One region of the Paraburkholderia sp. DD10 genome, then DNA from elsewhere that is predicted to be linked to it. Evidence: predicted binding sites of a transcription regulator. Region 1 holds the regulator's gene; each other region holds the start of a gene.
What was found. Region 1 encodes HrcA, which represses chaperone genes, less so after heat shock. Its sites were predicted from a motif close to TTAGCACTCNNNNNNNNNGAGTGCTAA; they were not measured.

Region 1 (4,872 bases):
CGGCGGCTGCGGGCGCCTCGGCGGCGGCGCCCGCGGCTGCCTCGTCCTGTTGCGGAGCAGTTGCCTCGGGAGCCTCTGCGGCCTGGCGCGCGGCTTCGTCGGCGGGCGTGGGATTCTGGCTCGTCGGGTTCTCTTGCGTGTTTTCCATGTCGCTGAAAGTCGTTAAAAAGTAAAAGCCAACGGTGGTGGCGGCGCCCAACAACCGGTGCCATTCGTGCGTTGCAATATTGCGACAACAACCGGGCGCGGATTGGGCGCGTCACCGCGTATCGCCACCGCAGATGGGGCCGGAAAGACCCGTTTCAAGCGCCTCTGCCCGAACTTTTCACGCCGCTGACGCGTGGCGGAAATGCGCCGTTACAACCATTGGATCGGCGCAATCAGATTGAGATTGAGTGCGACCAACAAGTGGCCTATGCTCCAATAAAGCATCGGAAAAGACGTGTTAACCCTAGTCTGACAAGCGCCTTTCCGACATTTTTCAAATTCCAACCGAAACGCCCGTTTCTATCCTGCAACGTCCCGAGGGGAGTACCGTGAAACTGACCTTTGCAATCTCGGTGGTCGCCTTGGTACTGATTGCAGGCACCACGACCATCTGCATGTCCGGCGCTGTCAACGATCGCACGACCGAATACGGCGGCGTGAACGCGACCTTGGAACAACTGTTCTGTTTAACCGCCACCTGACAATTTGTCGATAGTGCGCCGGTCGCGCTTGGTCGGCCTGCCGTGCAATGCGGCGGCCGGTTCGCGATACGTCTTGCGCCGTTCCTGCTCGGCCTGCCGCTTTACCTTGCTCTCACCGGTTTCCGCATAAAGCGTCTGCGCGACGCTCGCGGGGCCGCGCACGTCGCACACGCCCAGCACTTCCACCTGCCACACGATCCGTTCGATCTCGATCTCGACCAGATCGCCGACCCGCACGTCCTTGCTCGGCTTGACGGTCGCGCCGCCGATGCGCACGTGCCCCTTGTCGACCGCGTCCGCCGCCAGCGAGCGCGTCTTGAAGAAGCGCGCCGCCCACAGCCATTTGTCGATGCGCAGCCTCGCGCCCGGTTCAGTGGAGATCCTGTAATTCATGAGCCTCGGTCAAGCCCCTGTCGTATGCGGCACCGGCACCGCCTGCACCGGCCAGCCTTGCAAATTCTGCGCGACGATTTCGCCGAGCGCCGCGATCCACGCTTGCGACGCATTCAGGCAGGCGATCCGGTGAAACTCCTTGCCGCCCGCATGCAGGAACTCGTCGCGCACTTCCATGCCGATTTCCTCGATGGTTTCCAGGCAATCGGCGGTGAAGCCTGGACAGAACACGTCAGCACGCCGCACGCCCGCCGCGCCCAATTCCTTCAGCGTGGGCGCAGTGTACGGCTGCAGCCATTCGGCCTTGCCGAAGCGCGACTGGAAAGTAATGCGGCATTCCACCGGCGTCAGTTCGAGCGCCTGCATCAACAAGGCGCCGGTCTGCTGGCATTGCTCGTGGTACGGATCGCCGAGATCGAGCGTGCGCTTGGGCACGCCGTGAAAACTCAGCACCAGCTTGTCGCCCGCCGCGAAGTCAGGCCGGCCATGCTGATGCCAGTATTGACGCACCTGCGCGGCGAGGGCGGCAATATAGGCCGGATGGTCCGCGTAATGCCGCACCGTGCGGATTTCCGGCTGGTTGCGCATGCGCTTGAGAGCCGAAAAAGCATCGTCGAACGCGGTGGCCGTGGTGGACGACGAGTATTGCGGATACATGGGCATGAGCAGCACGCGCTCGGCGCCCGCCAGCTTCAACTGGTTCAGCATGGCCGGAATGCCGGGCGTGCCGTAACGCATCGCGTAGTCGACCAGCACCGTGTAATCGTTCAATTGCAGCAGATGGCGCAACGCCTCCACCTGCTTCTCCGTATGCACGCGCAACGGCGAGCCCTCGGGCATCCAGACCGCCGCGTATTTCTTCGCCGACGCCCGGCCGCGCAACGGCAAGATCAGCAGACGCAGAATCACCTGCCAGAGCAAGGCGGGAATCTCGACCACGCGGGGATCGGACAGGAACTGCGCCAGATAGCGGCGGACCGCGCGCGGCGTCGGCGCGTCCGGCGTGCCGAGATTGATCAGCAGCACGGCGACACGATGTGACGTGGCGTTCTGTGAAGGCCGCTCGAGGTCGAAGCGCATAGGCAGGAGGGGTAACCGCTTTGGGCGGAAAGTCGGTTCAGGTGGGATTCATTATAGCGGCGCGGTTCCCGGCGAGGTCCGCCGGAGACCCCTGGCCATTCGGCCAATTGGCAAGCCGGGCGCCGTCGCGCATCATGTGCGGCACGAACCTCCGCGGCCGCGATGGGCGGCCGTGTTACTGCTGGCTGAGGGTGAGGGAAAGCAGACGCGCCGTGATATCCACGATCGGGATCACGCGGTTGTAGGCCATGCGGGTCGGCCCGATCACGCCGAGCGTGCCGACGATCTTGCCGTTCACCTCGTAGGGCGCGGTGACGACGCTCATTTCCTCGATCGGCACCAGGTTCGACTCGCCGCCGATGAAAATCTGCACACCCGCCGCATGGCTCGACACGTCGAGCAATTGAAGGAGGCTTGTCTTTTGGTCGAACACATCGAACAGCTTGCGCAAGCGCGCCATGTCCGAGGACAGATCGGCGACTTCCAGCAGGTTGCGCTCGCCGGAAATCAGCACGGTCTCGCCGGTGTCGGCTTCATCCGTGCTGGCGGTGACGGCGGCGTGCATCAACGTGGTCATGTCGCCGCGCAGTTCGTCGATTTCCTCGCGCAGACGGCGGCGCACTTCGTCGAACGACAGGCCAGCGAAGTGCGCGTTGATGTAATTCGACGCTTCAACCAGTTGCGACGGCGAGAAGTCGCGCTGGGTGGCCATGATGCGGTTCTGCACGTCGCCTTCCGGCGTCACGATGATGAGCAGGATGCGCTTGTCGGACAGGCGCATGAATTCGATCTGCTTGAACACATGGCTGCGCCGCGGCGTGAGCACCACGCCGGCGAACTGCGACAGATTGGAGAGCACGCTCGCCGCCGCGGCGACGATTTTCTGCGGTTCGCCCGCCTGCAGCGTAGTCTTGACGGTACGCATCACGGCTTCTTCGTCCGCGGCGGATTCCACCGTCAGCATCGTATCCACGAAGAGCCGGTAGCCGCGCGGAGTAGGAATGCGGCCCGCCGACGTATGCGGACTGATCACGAGCCCCAGGTCCTCGAGATCGGACATCACGTTGCGGATCGTGGCCGGACTCAGTTCGAGGCCGGAATAGCGTGACAACGTGCGCGAGCCGACCGGCTGACCTTCGGCGATGTAGCGCTCGATCAGCGTTTTGAGGAGGGTTTGTGCGCGAGGATCTAGCATGACGGAAAATTTTAGCTCAATGACAGCGCTACCGCGAGCGCTAACGGCGCCCGCCCCTAACGGCCGCGCCGCAAGCCGGCGGGACGGCGTTTCGCATTCGCTGCGGCGCGCGTGCCAGCCCGCGGTTCGGCGCTTCGTCCAGCGTTCTTGCGCCCGCGCGATCCAGTGGCGGCGCGAAGTCCATCGCTCGGTACAGCGCCTCGCCGGCCGCCAGTCCGACGAATCCGACGGCAGCGCGCCGCCGCACTTTACCCGGCGCGCATGTCATCAAGGCTTCACCATTCTAACGACAATCGCGCGATACGCTGACAGCCCGCTCCAGCCGGCCCGCCACCGGGTCTGTCTGCGGTTCTTTTCAGGCCCCACCTATGGTGTAATGCCGGCATGCAAGTAACCAGCCAGTTCAAGACCGTTGCGCTCGTCGGGCGCAACAACACGCCGGGCATCGGCGAGCCGCTGACCGAGCTCGCCGCGTGCATCGCGAAGCGCGGCTTCGACGTCGTGTTCGAAGCCGAGACGGCCGCTGAAATCGGCATCACCGACTACCCGGCGTTGCGTCCCGCCGAGATCGGCGCGCGCGCCGACGTCGCCGTGGTGCTGGGCGGCGACGGCACCATGCTCGGCATCGGCCGTCAGCTCGCGCCTTACCGCACGCCGTTGATCGGCATCAACCACGGGCGGCTCGGCTTCATTACCGACATTCCGATCTCCGACATGCGCGAGACCGTGCCGCAAATGCTGTGCGGCAACTTCGAGCGCGAGGAACGCATGCTGCTCGAAGCGCGCATCATGCGCGGCGGCAACCCGATCTATCACGCGCTGGCCTTCAACGACGTGGTGGTGAACCGCAGCGGCTTCTCGGGCATGGCGGAACTGCATGTCTCGGTGGACGGGCGCTTCATGTACAACCAGCGTTCCGACGGCCTGATCGTCGCCACGCCGACCGGCTCGACCGCTTACGCGCTTTCTTCACAAGGGCCGATCCTGCATCCGCAGTTGCAGGGCATCGTGCTGGTGCCGATCGCGCCGCACGCGCTGTCGAACCGGCCGATCGTGCTGCCGGACGATTCAAAGGTGAGCATTCAGATCGTCTCGGGCCGCGAAGTGAACGTCAATTTCGACATGCAGTCGTTCACCTCGCTCGAACTGAGCGACACGATCGAAGTGCGCCGCTCGCGCCATACCGTGCCGATTCTGCATCCGGTCGGCTACAGCCATTACGCGACGCTGCGAAAGAAGCTGCACTGGAACGAATACCCGTCACACGAAGAAGACGACAAACCCTGAGCGGCCGGCAATCACTGGAACGCGAACGCCGCCGCTGCCGAACCCTGAATCTCACGCTCACCAGACGACCTCCATGCTTCGCCATCTCTCGATACGCGACTTCGTCATCGTCGCCGCGCTCGATCTCGAATTCGACAGCGGCTTTACCGTTTTCTCCGGCGAAACCGGCGCCGGCAAGTCGATCCTGATCGACGCGCTGGCGCTCGCGCTTGGCGCGCGCGCCGATGC
Region 2 (4,872 bases), 150 kb from region 1:
ACACAGCTGCGTCGGTCGTCAGCAGGAGACCTGCAACCGATGCTGCGTTTTGCAGCGCGGTGCGCGTCACCTTCGTCGGGTCCACGACACCTGCGTCAACCAGGTCGACGTACTCGCCGGTTGCCGCGTTGTAGCCGTAGTTGCCCTTACCGGCAGCAACAGCCGCCACCACGACGCTGGCTTCTTCGCCGCCGTTCGTGACGATCTGGCGCAGCGGCTCTTCCATCGCGCGCAGCACGATCTTGATACCTGCGTCCTGATCGGCGTTGGCGCCCTTCAGACCTGCGATTGCCGTGCGTGCGCGGATCAGCGCGACGCCGCCGCCGGCCACGATGCCTTCTTCCACAGCTGCGCGCGTTGCGTGCAGTGCGTCTTCGACACGCGCCTTCTTTTCCTTCATTTCGACTTCGGTCGCAGCGCCAACCTTGATCACTGCAACGCCGCCTGCCAGCTTGGCAACGCGTTCCTGCAGCTTTTCACGGTCGTAGTCCGACGTAGCTTCTTCGATTTGCGTGCGAACCTGCTTCACACGTGCTTCGATGTTTGCAGCTTCGCCAGCGCCGTCGATGATCGTGGTGTTTTCCTTGCCCACTTCGATGCGCTTTGCTTGACCCAGTTCGGCCAGCGTTGCCTTCTCGAGCGTCAGGCCGGTTTCTTCCGCGATGACTTGGCCGCCAGTCAGGATCGCGATGTCTTCCAGCATGGCTTTACGGCGATCGCCGAAGCCCGGAGCCTTCACGGCAACCGTCTTCAGAATGCCGCGGATGTTGTTCACCACCAGCGTGGCCAGCGCTTCGCCTTCGACGTCTTCAGCGATGATCAGCAGCGGACGGCCTGCCTTTGCGACTTGTTCCAGCACCGGCAGCAGATCGCGGATGTTCGAAACCTTCTTGTCGTGCAACAGCACGAACGGGTTTTCGAGCACGGCAACTTGCTTGTCCGGGTTGTTGATGAAGTACGGCGACAGGTAGCCGCGGTCGAATTGCATACCTTCGACGACGTCCAGTTCGTCTTGCAACGACTTGCCGTCTTCAACGGTGATGACGCCTTCCTTGCCGACCTTGTCCATCGCTTCAGCGATACGGTCGCCGATCGACGAATCGCTGTTCGCCGAGATCGCGCCAACCTGAGCGATTTCCTTGTTGGTCGTGCACGGCTTGCTGATCTTGCGCAGTTCTTCGATCGCGGCGGTCACGGCCTTGTCGATACCGCGCTTCAGGTCCATCGGATTCATGCCCGATGCGACGTACTTCATGCCTTCGCGGACGATCGACTGAGCCAGGACCGTTGCGGTCGTGGTACCGTCACCGGCGTTGTCGCTGGTCTTGGAAGCGACTTCCTTGACCATTTGCGCGCCCATGTTCTGAAGCTTGTCTTTCAGTTCGATCTCTTTCGCGACCGAAACGCCATCTTTCGTGACCGTCGGGCCGCCGAAGCTGCGCTCGAGGACAACGTTGCGGCCCTTCGGACCCAACGTGACCTTCACAGCGTTCGCGAGGATATTCACGCCTTCAACCATCTTGGCACGGGCGGAATCACCGAATACGACGTCTTTAGCTGCCATCTTCTAACTCCTTGAATTCTTGGGATATAACCGGGGAAGTAGCGACTTGCGCCTACTTCTGCACCACGGCCATGATGTCTTCTTCGCGCATGACGAGCAGTTCGTTGCCGTCGACCTTGACGGTCTGGCCTGCGTACTTGCCGAACAGAACGCGGTCACCCACCTTCACGTCGAGCGCAATGGATGCGCCCTTGTCGTCACGCTTGCCCGGGCCGACTGCCAGGATTTCGCCTTGATCCGGCTTTTCCGCTGCGGCTTCGGGGATCACGATGCCCGACGCGGTCTTGGTTTCTTGGTCCAGACGTTTGACGATCACGCGATCATGCAAAGGACGAAGGTTCATACATACTCCTCTCTTGATTGAGACTGAAGAACGCTGAGAAAACCCGGCTGGCCGAGCCAACCGGCGATGTTGTTAGCACTCTCGTGCAGCGAGTGCTAATTATATGGACGGGTGGTGACAAATTCAAGAAGGGATGCGGCGATTGTCGAAATCCGCTTACCTTTGCGCTTTGTTTGCTTCGGTTCGAACCTTGCATTGCAGCAAAAATCGGCGTCTCATTCGAATAATGTTATTTCGCAACAAGTACTTATACGGTTTCTCGCGTATCGCTAGGCGTCACCGGTTCAGGCGCGGACCGCCATCCTGAGAATCAGCGCGCCGCAATTCGATGCGCAAGCATCCTGGCAGGGAAAACCCTATCAAGACCGGTAGCCAGAAATATTTGTCGGCCTTCATGCAGCTTCGACGAAGCGGCCGCGGGGCGTGCTGATCATGTATTCCGCTGCACATGCGCATTGGTGAACTCGCGACGCGGACACAAGGCCTCTCTCGAAGCGCGTGGACGTCAAGACGTGCGGTCGGATGCCGATGGACTCGCCATGCGTTCGCGGCTATGGCGAATTTCTCTCCGAAGAAAATGCCTCGCTACAAGGTGCTTCCACGCTGTCTGCGGGGATAGTTGACCTTGAATAAACCATCTCTGGCGCGCGATTGCCTTCGTGGTGATTGCGTGCCTGTCTCTCGTTGCGCTTGATGGCTCGCGAAGTTGAAGTGCATGGGCAGTCGAGCGACAGCACGCTAACCTTGGTCCGCGCATTGGCGCCCGCGTGATAAGCAGATCAAGGTGGGTTATTCCCGTTTCGAGGAGAATCGCAGAATGGCGTCATGCGGCTGAACAACTACCGCAGCCACCCGCACTGTCCTTTGTAGCAGTTGCGTTGTCCAAAGACGAGATTTTGCATGAGTACTGGCGCCACACAATCTGGGCATTCCGCTGACGTGCTTTGCCTCGTCATTGTGGTGCGATTGTTCGTCTGGCATCTAATCCGCCAAATCGAACTCTTGATCGACTTGGATTACAAGACGGCCTGACTTGGCTCGCAAATCACCGCCAATTCGATATCGCATTGCATGGCGAATTCAGTCGCGCCATGCGTCACGTGAATGCTCTTGCACTGATCATGCTGGATGTCGATTGCTTCGAGCGATACCACGACATCCAGGGACACGCAGCGGGCGATGACCGCCTGTGAACGATTGGCCATTTCATCAGAGATCTGATAGCCCGACGTTCTGGAGAGTTGGCCACACGCTATGGGAGAGGAGATTGCAGCGCTTCTTCCGTATACCGATGTAGCCCATGCCGCAGCAATCGCGGACACTATCCGCAGCGCTATCCGTAGCCTGAAAATTGAACATTCAGGCAACCGAACCGGCTTCGTCACGATAAGCGCAGATGTTGACGAGCGGATGCCGATGCGAAGTGTGGGTGAGCCCGTGGAGCTAATACTCGCTGCCGACAAGGCTTTGCGTGAGGCAAAGCGCAAAGGACGAAATCGAACGCGTGGCGCCACGGGTGACTTTCCGTCATCGGCTACGGCCTTACATCGTCACTGAGCGCCTCGAGTGCAAAGCGTTCAATCCATTGCCACGCTGGCTTCATCCATGCTCGACGCCAAGCAGCCGCCGCGCCAGCGCCGCGCCGCCTTCGCGCATCACTGCGTCATGGTTCCATTGGAAAACCGGTCGCAATAAAGGCGCCAATGCATTCATCCATGCGCGGTTCGTACGGACGCACCAGTCATAGCGGACCACGGTAAGATCGCGTCCGTCAGTCGAAAAGCTCCACCGGCCGACGCCTTCGACGTCGCCACTGGCTTCCCCTTCCAGCGCTACCAAGGGTTCGACGCGCGTCACTCGCATGTCGAACACGAGACGATAGGGCAACCGGCCTTTCCACGTATAGCGTTGTACGGCGCCCACGCCCTGATCGGAACCGGCCTCTAGCTGGTCCACGCGCTCGACGTTAATCCACCACTCGGGCCAGCGCGCCGAATCCTGGATTGCCGCCCAAACTTCCTGCACTGGCGCGTCGATGCGCCAAATGGTGCAAAAGCGGTATTCGACCGTCCGCACTCGACCTCCATTTTTTGATGTTCTTGCAGAGATTTTGTCAGATGCTCACTGCCCTTTCCATTACCCGCGAAGGGGCACCGCTTTTCAATCCTCATCTCGTCAAGCCTGCTGCGACAGAATGCAGGATAGTTGAAGGTGGACGAATGGTGCATGAGAGTCGATGGCTGAAAGCTTCAATCCCAGCGAAAGCCATTACGATCATCTCTTGCACCCTTGAGGTGGACGTGACGGTAGACGACTCGTGTGGCGCTTCGCCCGCAGTTGTCGTTGGCAATAGCGGCCAGATCCACCATCGCTACTTTCGATTTGCCGGCTCAAACTTCAAAATCAAAGTCTTTGACCACGACGACAGAGGTGAGACAGCAACGGCGAAAGGCGAGGTACAACTACATGATTGGACGCATCTGCGCCCGCGGAGTTGTCAGCAACGCATTCATGTCCGGCCGACGCCGGCGAATATGTCTCTGCAACACTCGAAAATCTAACCAATGGCGATGGCAACTCGAGTGCCTACGGCCATCGCTGGACCGATCATTCAAATGGTGACACACGACGCTGCTGATGCTTCTCGCGCTTGGGGAGCTCGGCAATCCAACACGTCTGGAGACCCCTGCGTCGCAAAAGAAGAGCACCTTTTCCCGTTGCTGCTGAAGTAATGGTTCGTTTGCGATTTGCACGCAGTATTTTTCCAGCGCAAACCATCGACGTTGCGCACAAACAGCAGCGCAATAATGATTTGTGAGCATCGCCGTGACGTCGTCGCCTCCATCGAGACTTAGATCGCGCCACAGATGCCACGTCGTAGATAGGTAGTACCGGAAATCGGCTCACGACAATGGGCGTTGTAGTGTAGCGCGAACGATACTTCGGAAAACCTCACCGCCTTGAC
Region 3 (4,872 bases), 210 kb from region 1:
AACACCACGAAGCCGGCGATGCTCAGATACAGGTCGCCCGGCGTCAGGCTCGAGGCGGACAGGTGGGTCGGCAGAATGCCGGCGATGGTCCACGGTTGACGGCCCACTTCGGCGACGATCCAGCCGAATTCAGCCGCGAGCCACGGCAGCGGAATCGCCCAGACGGCCCAGCGCAGGAACCAGCGGCGCTTTTGCAGCAGCAGCGAGCGCTGCGCGCAGAACCAGAACGCCAGCACGAAAGTGGCGAGGAACAGGATGCCGAGGCCGACCATCAAGCGGAACGAGAAGAACACGGGCGCGACGGGCGGTATCGTCTTTTTTGCGGCCTGGGCGATCTGCTCCGGCGTGGCGTCGGTCACGTTCGCGGTGAACTGCTTGAGCATCAGACCGTAGCCGAGGTCTTTCTTGTGCGCGTCGAACTCGGCCTTGGCTTCGTCGGTGGCGTCGCCCAGCTTGAGCTTCTGCAGCGCGGCGTAGGCGAGCATGCCGTTCTTGATGCGCACTTCGTTCTGCGCCATCAGGTCTTTCAGGCCGACCACCGGTTCGTCGATGGAGCGCGTGGCGATGAGGCCGAGCGCGTACGGAATCCGGATGGCGTAGTCGGTGCGCTCTTCCTTCTGGTTCGGAAGACCGATGAGCGTGAACGGCGCCGGCGCGGGCGCGGTTTCCCATTCGGACTCGATCGCGGCCAGCTTCACCTGCTGGACTTCGCCGGTACGGTAGCCGGATTCGTCGCCGAGCACGATCACGCACAACGTCGACGCAAGGCCGAAACCGGCGGCGATGGCGAACGAACGCAGCGCGAATTCGGTGTCGCGGCGCTTCAACAGATACCACGACGACACGCCCAGCACGAACATCGACGCCGTCACGTAACCGGCCGAGACCGTGTGCACGAACTTCACTTGCGCGACCGGATTGAACAGCACGGAGAAGATGCTGTCGAGTTCCATGCGCATGGTCTGGTAATTGAAGGTGGCGCCGACCGGATTGTTCATCCAGCCGTTGGCCACCAGAATCCAGAGGGCCGACAGGTTCGAGCCGAGCGCGACGAGGAACGTGACGGTGACGTGCTGCACTTTCGAAAGCCGCGTCCAGCCGAAGAAGAACAGGCCGACGAAGGTCGACTCCAGGAAGAACGCCATCAGACCTTCAACCGCCAGCGGCACGCCGAAGATGTCGCCGACATAGTGCGAGTAGTACGACCAGTTGGTGCCGAACTGGAATTCCAGCGTGAGACCGGTCGTGACGCCCATCGCGAAGTTGATGCCGAACAGCTTGCCCCAGAACTGGGTCATGTCCTTGTAGATCTGCTTGCCGGTCATCACATAGACGGATTCCATGATGACGAGCAGCCACGACAGGCCCAGCGTGAGCGGCACGAACAGAAAGTGATAAAGCGCCGTGATGGCGAACTGGAGGCGCGACAGTTCTACGACTTCGCTAACGGGCATGTTGATCACCTTGGGACGGATGCGGGGCAGGCGTTGACAGCAGCGCCTGCGAAACCTGCTCAGGCGGCAGCCACATGTGCTCCGCCTGGGGATGATTGAAGAACGTGTACTTGAGCACCATCAACAGCGTGAATTTGATGGCGAGGACGATGGCGATATCCCGCGCCAGCGTCGGACCGCGCACCCACCCGGCGAGCCGTTGACGCAGGCTCGGGCGAGGGCGGTTATTGCGATTGAGGGCTAGGGTCATGGGCGGTCGATGGCGACTTCACGCCGGTTGGTCCGGCTGGATCCAGATCGCACGAGCGATCCGGCGAGTGCATCCCGATTTTAGGAGCGGGACCTTGCGCGCGTGGGTTCCGCGCTGCGGCATCGGGTCGCTGGCGCCACACGGTTGATGCAGTATTGCCAGGGGGGTTGAGGTAGGTCAAGGAACGCCGGCCGGCCGGCCGTGGCCCTGAGTCAATGCGCGCACGGCGAAGGAGGCGGGGCTTCGACGCTTCGACGCCTGGACGGAAAAAAGCCCCGCCGTCTTGCGAGGGCGGGGCTTTGCGGCCGGCTGGTCAGCGTGCGTCGCGCGAACCGGTTTGCTGAGTTTTTCAGACCTTACGCATACTCGGTCAGTGCGCCGCGCATCTTCTTCATTGCGCTTGCTTCGATCTGGCGAATCCGTTCGGCCGAGACGCCGAATTCGTCGGCCAACTCGTGCAGCGTCGAGCCGCCCGAGCCGTCGTCCTCCACCTTCAGCCAGCGCGCCTCGATGATGCGGCGGCTGCGGGCGTCCAGTGCATCCAGCGCGCTCGCGATACCGTCGGTTTGCAGCTTGTCGCGCTGACGCGAAGCCAGCACGGCGGTCGGCTCGTTATGCGAGTCGGCAAGGTAGGCGATCGGCGCGTACGACTCTTCGCCGTCTTCGACCTGGCCTTCCAGCGCGATGTCGCCGCCCGAGAGGCGCGTTTCCATCTCGGCCACTTCCTCGCGCTTCACGTTCAACTCCTTGGCGAGACCTTCGATCTCGTCGGGCGTGAACGCGCCCAAGCCCTGCTTATGGCTGCGCAGGTTGAAGAACAGCTTGCGCTGCGCCTTGGTGGTGGCGACCTTCACCATGCGCCAGTTGCGCAGGATGTATTCGTGGATTTCGGCCTTGATCCAGTGCATCGCGTACGACACGAGGCGCACGTTCTGCTCGGGATCGAAGCGTTTCACGGCCTTCATCAGGCCGATGTTGCCTTCCTGGATCAGGTCGGCATGCGGCAGGCCATAACCGAGATAGTTGCGCGCGATCGACACGACCAGCCGCAGATGCGACAGGACGAGACGGCGTGCGGACTCGAGGTTGCCCTGCTCGCGAAATTCGGTGGCGAACTGGCGTTCTTCCGCAGGCGTCAGCATCGGAATGCGATTGACGGCCTGGATGTAGGCGTCGATGTTGCCCAGTTGACCGGGCAGCAGCGAGGAATGCGAGAGCGCCAGTGCACCTGCCGAAGCGGCCTTAGCCGACGACGGGCTCAGAGTACTCGGAAGGGTCATTGCATGGCTCACGTAAAAAACTCCTTTGGAATCAGGTAACAGCGTATTCAGGTGACGACTCCAGCGTTGGATGTTAGCACTCTGATTTCCTGAGTGCTAATACTTAGAAGCGGTAGGGGCATCCAAGTTCCGTCATTTTCTATTGAAGTTCACTTCCTGATAGCCATCATACGCCGCTTCCGCTTGCCCTGTGTGGGCCGTAGAACTTACCGGGCCATCCTATTCCGCGATCATAAATGAACGATATTTGCCGTTTTAGAAGTGACTAATTGCGAAAAATAAGATTTCTTCATACGATCCGCCTGATCGTGATTGAATTTAGAATAGGCAAATCTGTTACAGATTGTTCAACGTTCGGCGAGCTCGGGTGTTAGATGAACAACAAAAAGAAGGCTTGGCGTGTTCTGGCGCTGAAAAGCGCGTCGGCAGCGGTACTGCTGGGTGCATCCGGACTGGCCGCGGCCGATCAGTTCGGTTTGCAGGTCGCCGGCGGCGTGGGCGATCATCATGTGAAAAAGCTCGACCTCGGCGTGGTCTGGGATCCGAACCTCACCTGGTGGCAAATCGGTGACTGGCATTTCACGCTGATCGGCGAGGCGCACATGGCTTGGTGGCACACCAACGAAGGCAACGTGCACGACAACATCGGCGAGATCGGCGTGACGCCGATGATTCGCTTCATCAAGGCATCCGGGTCGATCCGTCCTTTCATCGAAGTGGGCGCCGGCGTGCGGCTCCTGTCGAGTCCGCGAATTTCCTCCGACTTCACGCTCGGCTCGGCGTTCCAGTTCGCCGACGTCGCGGGCGTGGGCGTGCAGTTCGGCCATCGCCAGCAGTATCAGGCGGGCTACCGCTTCCAGCATATTTCCAACGGCGGTATCAAAGAGCCGAATCCTGGTATAAATTTCAGCCAGCTATATTTGCAATATAACTTCTGACGACCGTGGCCATGTTCGGCTCACCGGTGCGAGGGCTGAGCAATGGCGGCAAAGATAATCGAAGCGATTCGCGGGCTCGAGCGAGAGCGCTTTCGTGCGATGGTCGACGGCGACGGGCAATCGCTCGACACACTGCTCGCGGACAACGTGAGCTATGTCCATACCAACGGCAAACGCGAGACGAAGCGGCAGTTCATCGACGGGATTACCGGCGGCCGCCGCCGTTATCGGCAGATCGAGGTGCAGTCGCAAGACGTGTTGCCGGTGGGACGCGAGACCTGCGTCGTCACGGGGCGCGCGCTGATCGAGATGGAGGCGAATAACGGCGCACTCCTGTTCCCCATCGCGTACACCGCGATTCATACGCACGAAGCCGGGCAATGGCGGCTGATTGCGTGGCAAGCCACCCGTTGCGCGATCGAGTGAGCCTGCCGGTTGGCGCTTGAGCGGCGTCGAGCCGTCATGCGCCGGTCGTCCACGCCGCAGCCAGATTGCCCTATCACTCGCATGGCGATGCAGCGACAGCCCGATGCTGTCGCGTCAGGCGAGATTGCGGTCCATCCCTTGCAGCAAGCGCAATCACCGCGCTCGCGCAGCGTCCTTCACGCCTGCGTCTTCGCGACGTCCACGATCAGTTCGACCTGTCGCTCGATCGCGCTCGGCACGGGCGCCTCGCCGCGCAGCACGGCGCCGATCCACGCCGCCGTGGTGGGTGCGTCGCGCGCTTCGGGCAACGCCACTTCCGGCGCGTCCGGCGACGAGCGCTCATGCGGCACGCGCGTTTCGCAGATGCCGTCGTGCAGCCAGTCGACCTGCACCTGGCGCCGCGTGTCGGCTACCGCTTCGCCCTCGGTGCCGCGCGCCAGCAAGGCGCCGCCGGCCGCCGCGTCCGCATGCGTGTTGAACAACTGCGTGAGACTGTCCCGATACGGCGGATGCGTGTAGTTCAC
Region 4 (4,872 bases), 1.8 Mb from region 1:
CCCACACGGTCCGGGAGACGATCGGCCGTCCGTTGAATTTCTATTTCGGTATGCGTGGTGTGAAGCGCGAGCGCCGGATCGCGGAACTCGCCGAACAGGTGGAATTGTCTGCTGACCTGCTCGAGCGTTATCCGCATCAACTGTCCGGCGGGCAAAAACAGCGTGTCTGCATTGCCCGTGCATTTGCGGCTGAGCCAAAAATTCTGGTCTGTGACGAACCTACCTCGGCTCTCGACCCACTGGTTGCACAGAGCGTGCTGGGCTTATTCGTGCGACTGCAACGCGAGTCGGGGATTGCGATGCTGTTCATCACCCACGACCTGGAGAATGTGCGGGCGGTGGCGGATGCTGTCCTGTCGATCGAGAAGGGGGTGGCGAGCTATGTCGATCCGTTTTCACAGCAAGGGTTCTTCGACGAGACTGAGTTCAGGATTGCGGCGAAGAATTGAACTGACGCATTGCTAGTCTGAAGGGACGGGTACGTGCGCTCGAAGGGCGCATTCGGTCTGGCTGCGCTGCCGGGTCCGTCCGTCCGCCTGGAAGGGCTTAGGGCAGATTGCCACGCTGGCGGGCCGGCGCGCTGTGAAGCGGACGCCGGCCCCGCGCTTCTGCTTAACCGCCTGGCGTGAGGCGCTGGGTCGAATGATTAGAAATCGAGTCCCGGGCCACCGGCGCCAGGACCGCCCGGCTGACCCGCGACCGGCGTATCCTTCGGTGCTTCGTGAACTGTTGCGTCGGTGGTCAGCAGCAGCCCGGCAACGGAGGCCGCGTTCTGCAGTGCGGTGCGCGTGACCTTGGTCGGATCGAGCACGCCCGACTCGACCAGATCGCCGTATTCGCCGGTCTGTGCGTTGTAGCCGAAATTACCCGTGCCTTCCGCGACCTTCGCGACGACCACGCTCGCTTCTTCGCCGGCATTCGTGACGATCTGGCGCAGCGGTTCTTCGAGCGCGCGCAACACGATCTTGATACCCGCGTCCTGATCGGCATTCACGCCCTTCAGGCCGCTAATCGCCTGCTTCACGCGAATCAGTGCCACGCCGCCGCCAGGCACGATGCCTTCTTCGACGGCTGCGCGCGTGGCATGCAGTGCGTCGTCGACACGGTCTTTCTTTTCCTTGACCTCGATTTCGGTTGCGCCGCCCACCTTGATGACCGCGACGCCGCCAGCCAGCTTCGCTACGCGTTCCTGCAGCTTTTCGCGGTCGTAGTCGGAAGTCGCTTCCTCGATCTGCACACGGATCTGCTTGACGCGCGCTTCGATATTCTTGCTGTCGCCAGCGCCGTCGATGACAGTGGTGTTTTCCTTCCCGACTTCGATGCGCTTGGCCTGACCCAGTTCGGCGAGCGTCGCTTTATCGAGCGACAGGCCGGTTTCTTCCGCGATCACCTGACCGCCGGTCAGGATCGCGATGTCTTCCAGCAGCGCCTTGCGACGATCGCCGAAGCCCGGCGCCTTGACCGCGACCGTCTTGAGAATGCCGCGAATGTTGTTCACCACCAGCGTGGCCAGCGCTTCGCCTTCCACGTCTTCTGCGATGATCAGTAGCGGGCGGCCGGCTTTGGCGACCTGTTCGAGAATCGGCAGCAGATCGCGGATATTCGACACTTTCTTGTCGTGCAGCAGCACGAACGGGTTATCGAGCACCGCAACCTGTTTGTCCTGATCGTTGATGAAATACGGCGACAGGTAGCCGCGATCGAACTGCAGACCTTCCACCACGTCGAGCTCGTCGTCGAGCGACTTGCCGTCTTCTACCGTGATGACGCCTTCCTTGCCGACACGGTCGATCGCTTCCGCGATACGCTGACCGATCGACTCTTCGCCGTTGGCCGAAATGGTCGCGACCTGAGCGATTTCCTTGCTGGTGGTGGTCGGCTTGCTGATCTTCTTCAGCTCGTCGATCGCGGCGATCACCGCCTTGTCGATACCGCGCTTCAGATCCAACGGATTGAGGCCCGCCGCCACGTATTTCTGGCCTTCGCGCACGATCGCCTGAGCAAGCACGGTCGCCGTCGTCGTGCCGTCGCCGGCCGCGTCGCTGGTGCGCGAGGCGACTTCTTTAACCAGCTGTGCGCCGATGTTCTGCACGCGATCCGACAATTCGATTTCCTTCGCGACCGACACACCGTCCTTGGTGACGATGGGCGCGCCGAAGCTGCGTTCGAGTACCACGTTACGGCCTTTCGGGCCCAAGGTGACTTTCACCGCATTCGCGAGGATGTTCACGCCTTCAACCAGCCGCGAGCGGGCGATGTCGCTAAAAATGATTTCTTTTGCTGCCATGGTTAGACGCTCTGTTCGTTATTGAGTGACGACTGCGACGACATCTTCTTCGCGCAGTACCAGCAGTTCATTGCCGTCGACTTTGACCGACTGCCCGGCGTATTTGCCGAACAGTACGCGTTCGCCCACTTTCAGATCGGGTTCGATGCGCTTGCCGTCGCTGTCGCGTTTGCCCGGCCCGATGGCGATCACTTCGCCCTGGTCGGGTTTTTCCGCGGCGCTTTCCGGAATGACGATGCCCGAAGCAGTTTTGGTTTCCTGGTCGAGACGCTTGACGATCAGACGGTCATGCAAGGGACGTAGGCTCATGGTTCTATTTCCACGGTTAAATTCTGGCACTCGTCGTTGGTGAGTGCTGACCGGAAGCGAGTATAGAAATGTGGCGGCCGTTGCTCCAATAACGGATTCATCGATCCTTATCCACAATTTGCATTTCACAATAGCGTGTATCCATAGCTCAATTCGCTGGTTTTGCGCGGAGGGCCGCATCCCTATACTGGTCCGTCGAATCGGCACGTCCTTTCGAGACGCCGCATTGTTCACCCACCTCAAATAGTCGGATCGAAATCGATCCGTGTGCTTTTACAAGGAATCAACGCATGCAGGTTTCTCAGGACGCCACCGCGCGCGCACGGCTCGATGCCGCACTTGCCGGGTTGCCGGCGTTGGCGCAGGCGATTGGCGAAGACGCGGCGCAGCGCGAGGTGCGGCGCGAGTTGCCTTTCCACGGATTCAGGCTGTTTCGTGAATCCGGACTGGGTGTGCTCCGTTTCCCCGTGGAGTGGGGCGGCCTGGGCGGATCGCTGGAAGATCTCTTTCATGTGATCGCTACGCTGGCTGCGCATGAATCGAATGTCGCCCACGCGTTGCGAATTCACTTCGATCAGACCGAGCAATTACTGCTGTCGCCACGTTCTGCTTTCAACGACACGCAGATAGAGCGCATACGGCAGGGGGCAATCTTCGGCGGGGCGTCTACGGAACTGGGTACGTCGAGGCCAGGCGAAATCGTGACGAAGCTCGTGCGCGATGGCGAGCATTTTCGCGTGACGGGCAAAAAGTATTACTCGACCGGCACCGCGTTTGCCGACTATGCACGCATCAACGTGCAGGACCAGAACGACGAGAAGGTGTCGATCGTGGTTCCCGTGTCGCGCGAAGGGTTGCAGGTGGTCGACGACTGGGACGGCATGGGCCAGCGCATGACGGCGAGCGGCAGTCTCGTGCTCGACAACGTGCAGGTGCACTCCGACGAGATTGCGACGCGCGGCTATACGACGCTCGCCGGCCGGCATGGCAGCGCGGTTCGGCAGTTGCATCTGGTGACTGTGGCGGCGGGGATCGTGCGCAACATCGTCGCCGATGCGCGCCGCTACGTGACGCAATTCGGCCGCCCGGTGCTGCATAGCCCGGCGCCCTCGGCACGCGAAGACGGCTTCGTGCAACAGGTGGTGGGCGATCTCGCGGCGCACAGCCTGGCGATCGACGCGCTGGTCGCGGCCAACGCGCGCACGCTCGACCGCTCGGCGAATGCGATCCACAGCGGCGCGGCGAATGCTGAAGAGCTGGTGCTGGAAGGCGCGCTCGCCACCGCCAAGACACAACTCGTGGTCAGCAAGCTAGCGCTTTATGCGGGCGAGCGTCTGTTCGAGATTGGCGGCGCATCGGCCACCGGCCGCGCGCACAACTTCGATCGCCATTGGCGCAATCTGCGCACGATCTTCAGTCACAACCCATTGCTGCACAAGGCGCGCGTGATTGGCGACTACGAGCTGAACGGCGTGACGACCCACCTGACCGAGGGTCGGGTGTTCTAACGCGCTTGCATTCATCCACACGCTGTTTAGCGCATTGCAACTTTCTTCAGCATTCCATTCGGCCGGCACGGCCCGCGATATCGGTAAAAGGATCTGGATTACATGGCACGGTTGAATCGACGCAAATTTCTTGTTTCATCCGGCGCGGCGCTCGCAGCGGCGGGCCTCCCGGTGCTGGCGCTTGCCCAGGGCGAGGCCGCCACACCAAAGCGGGGCGGTACGCTGAACATGTTGATCAATCCCGAACCGCCGGTACTCGTGTCGATCTTTCAGACCACCGGGCCCGCGCTCGTCGCGAGTTCCAAGGTGCTGGAAGGTTTGCTGGCCTACGACTTCGACCTGCGCCCGAAGCCGCAATTGGCCACGGCGTGGTCCGTCAGCCCGGACGGACTGAAGTACACCTTCACGCTGCGGCAGAACGTGAAATGGCATGACGGTCAACCGTTCACGTCGGCCGACGTCGCTTTCTCGATCGATCTGCTCAAATCGGTGCATCCGCGCGGCCGCAGCACCTTCGCGAACGTGACGAGCGTGGCCACGCCCGATGCGCGCACCGCGGTGATCGAACTGTCGAAGCCGGCGCCGTATCTGTTGAAAGCGCTCTCCGCCGGCGAATCGCCTATCGTGCCCAAGCATCTGTATGCGCAGGGCGATCCGCTGTCGAATCCGCACAACAACGCGCCGATCGGTACCGGACCGTTCCGTTTCAAATCGTGGACGCGCGGCTCGAACATCGTCTATGAGCGCAATCCGGACTACTGGGATGCG

Region 2: the regulator HrcA is predicted to act here: its motif matches at 1,980-2,006, upstream of groES (co-chaperone GroES).
Region 3: the regulator HrcA is predicted to act here: its motif matches at 3,058-3,084, upstream of rpoH (RNA polymerase sigma factor RpoH).
Region 4: the regulator HrcA is predicted to act here: its motif matches at 2,620-2,646, upstream of ACOCG7_RS22730 (co-chaperone GroES).

Annotation. Positions count from the first base shown of each region.
Region 1 is NZ_CP185393.1:3,959,172-3,964,043, reverse strand. Features, by position in the region: gene grpE (nucleotide exchange factor GrpE) at 1-148, opposite strand, end outside; gene ACOCG7_RS33265 (hypothetical protein) at 537-689, shown strand; gene ACOCG7_RS33260 (RNA-binding S4 domain-containing protein) at 675-1,082, opposite strand; gene hemH (ferrochelatase) at 1,092-2,162, opposite strand; gene hrcA (heat-inducible transcriptional repressor HrcA) at 2,338-3,357, opposite strand; gene ACOCG7_RS33245 (NAD kinase) at 3,742-4,644, shown strand; gene recN (DNA repair protein RecN) at 4,718-4,872, shown strand, end outside.
Region 2 is NZ_CP185393.1:30,253-35,124, reverse strand. Features, by position in the region: gene groL (chaperonin GroEL) at 1-1,564, opposite strand, end outside; gene groES (co-chaperone GroES) at 1,617-1,907, opposite strand; gene ACOCG7_RS15515 (GGDEF domain-containing protein) at 2,852-3,100, shown strand; gene ACOCG7_RS15510 (diguanylate cyclase) at 3,162-3,464, shown strand; gene ACOCG7_RS15505 (SRPBCC family protein) at 3,507-3,983, opposite strand; gene ACOCG7_RS15500 (hypothetical protein) at 4,025-4,468, shown strand.
Region 3 is NZ_CP185393.1:3,752,694-3,757,565, forward strand. Features, by position in the region: gene ACOCG7_RS32385 (cytochrome ubiquinol oxidase subunit I) at 1-1,454, opposite strand, end outside; gene cydP (cytochrome oxidase putative small subunit CydP) at 1,444-1,704, opposite strand; gene rpoH (RNA polymerase sigma factor RpoH) at 2,061-2,996, opposite strand; gene ACOCG7_RS32400 (acyloxyacyl hydrolase) at 3,359-3,922, shown strand; gene ACOCG7_RS32405 (nuclear transport factor 2 family protein) at 3,965-4,348, shown strand; gene ybiB (DNA-binding protein YbiB) at 4,525-4,872, opposite strand, start outside.
Region 4 is NZ_CP185393.1:1,639,264-1,644,135, reverse strand. Features, by position in the region: gene ACOCG7_RS22740 (ATP-binding cassette domain-containing protein) at 1-449, shown strand, start outside; gene groL (chaperonin GroEL) at 647-2,287, opposite strand; gene ACOCG7_RS22730 (co-chaperone GroES) at 2,306-2,596, opposite strand; gene ACOCG7_RS22725 (acyl-CoA dehydrogenase family protein) at 2,887-4,104, shown strand; gene ACOCG7_RS22720 (ABC transporter substrate-binding protein) at 4,207-4,872, shown strand, end outside.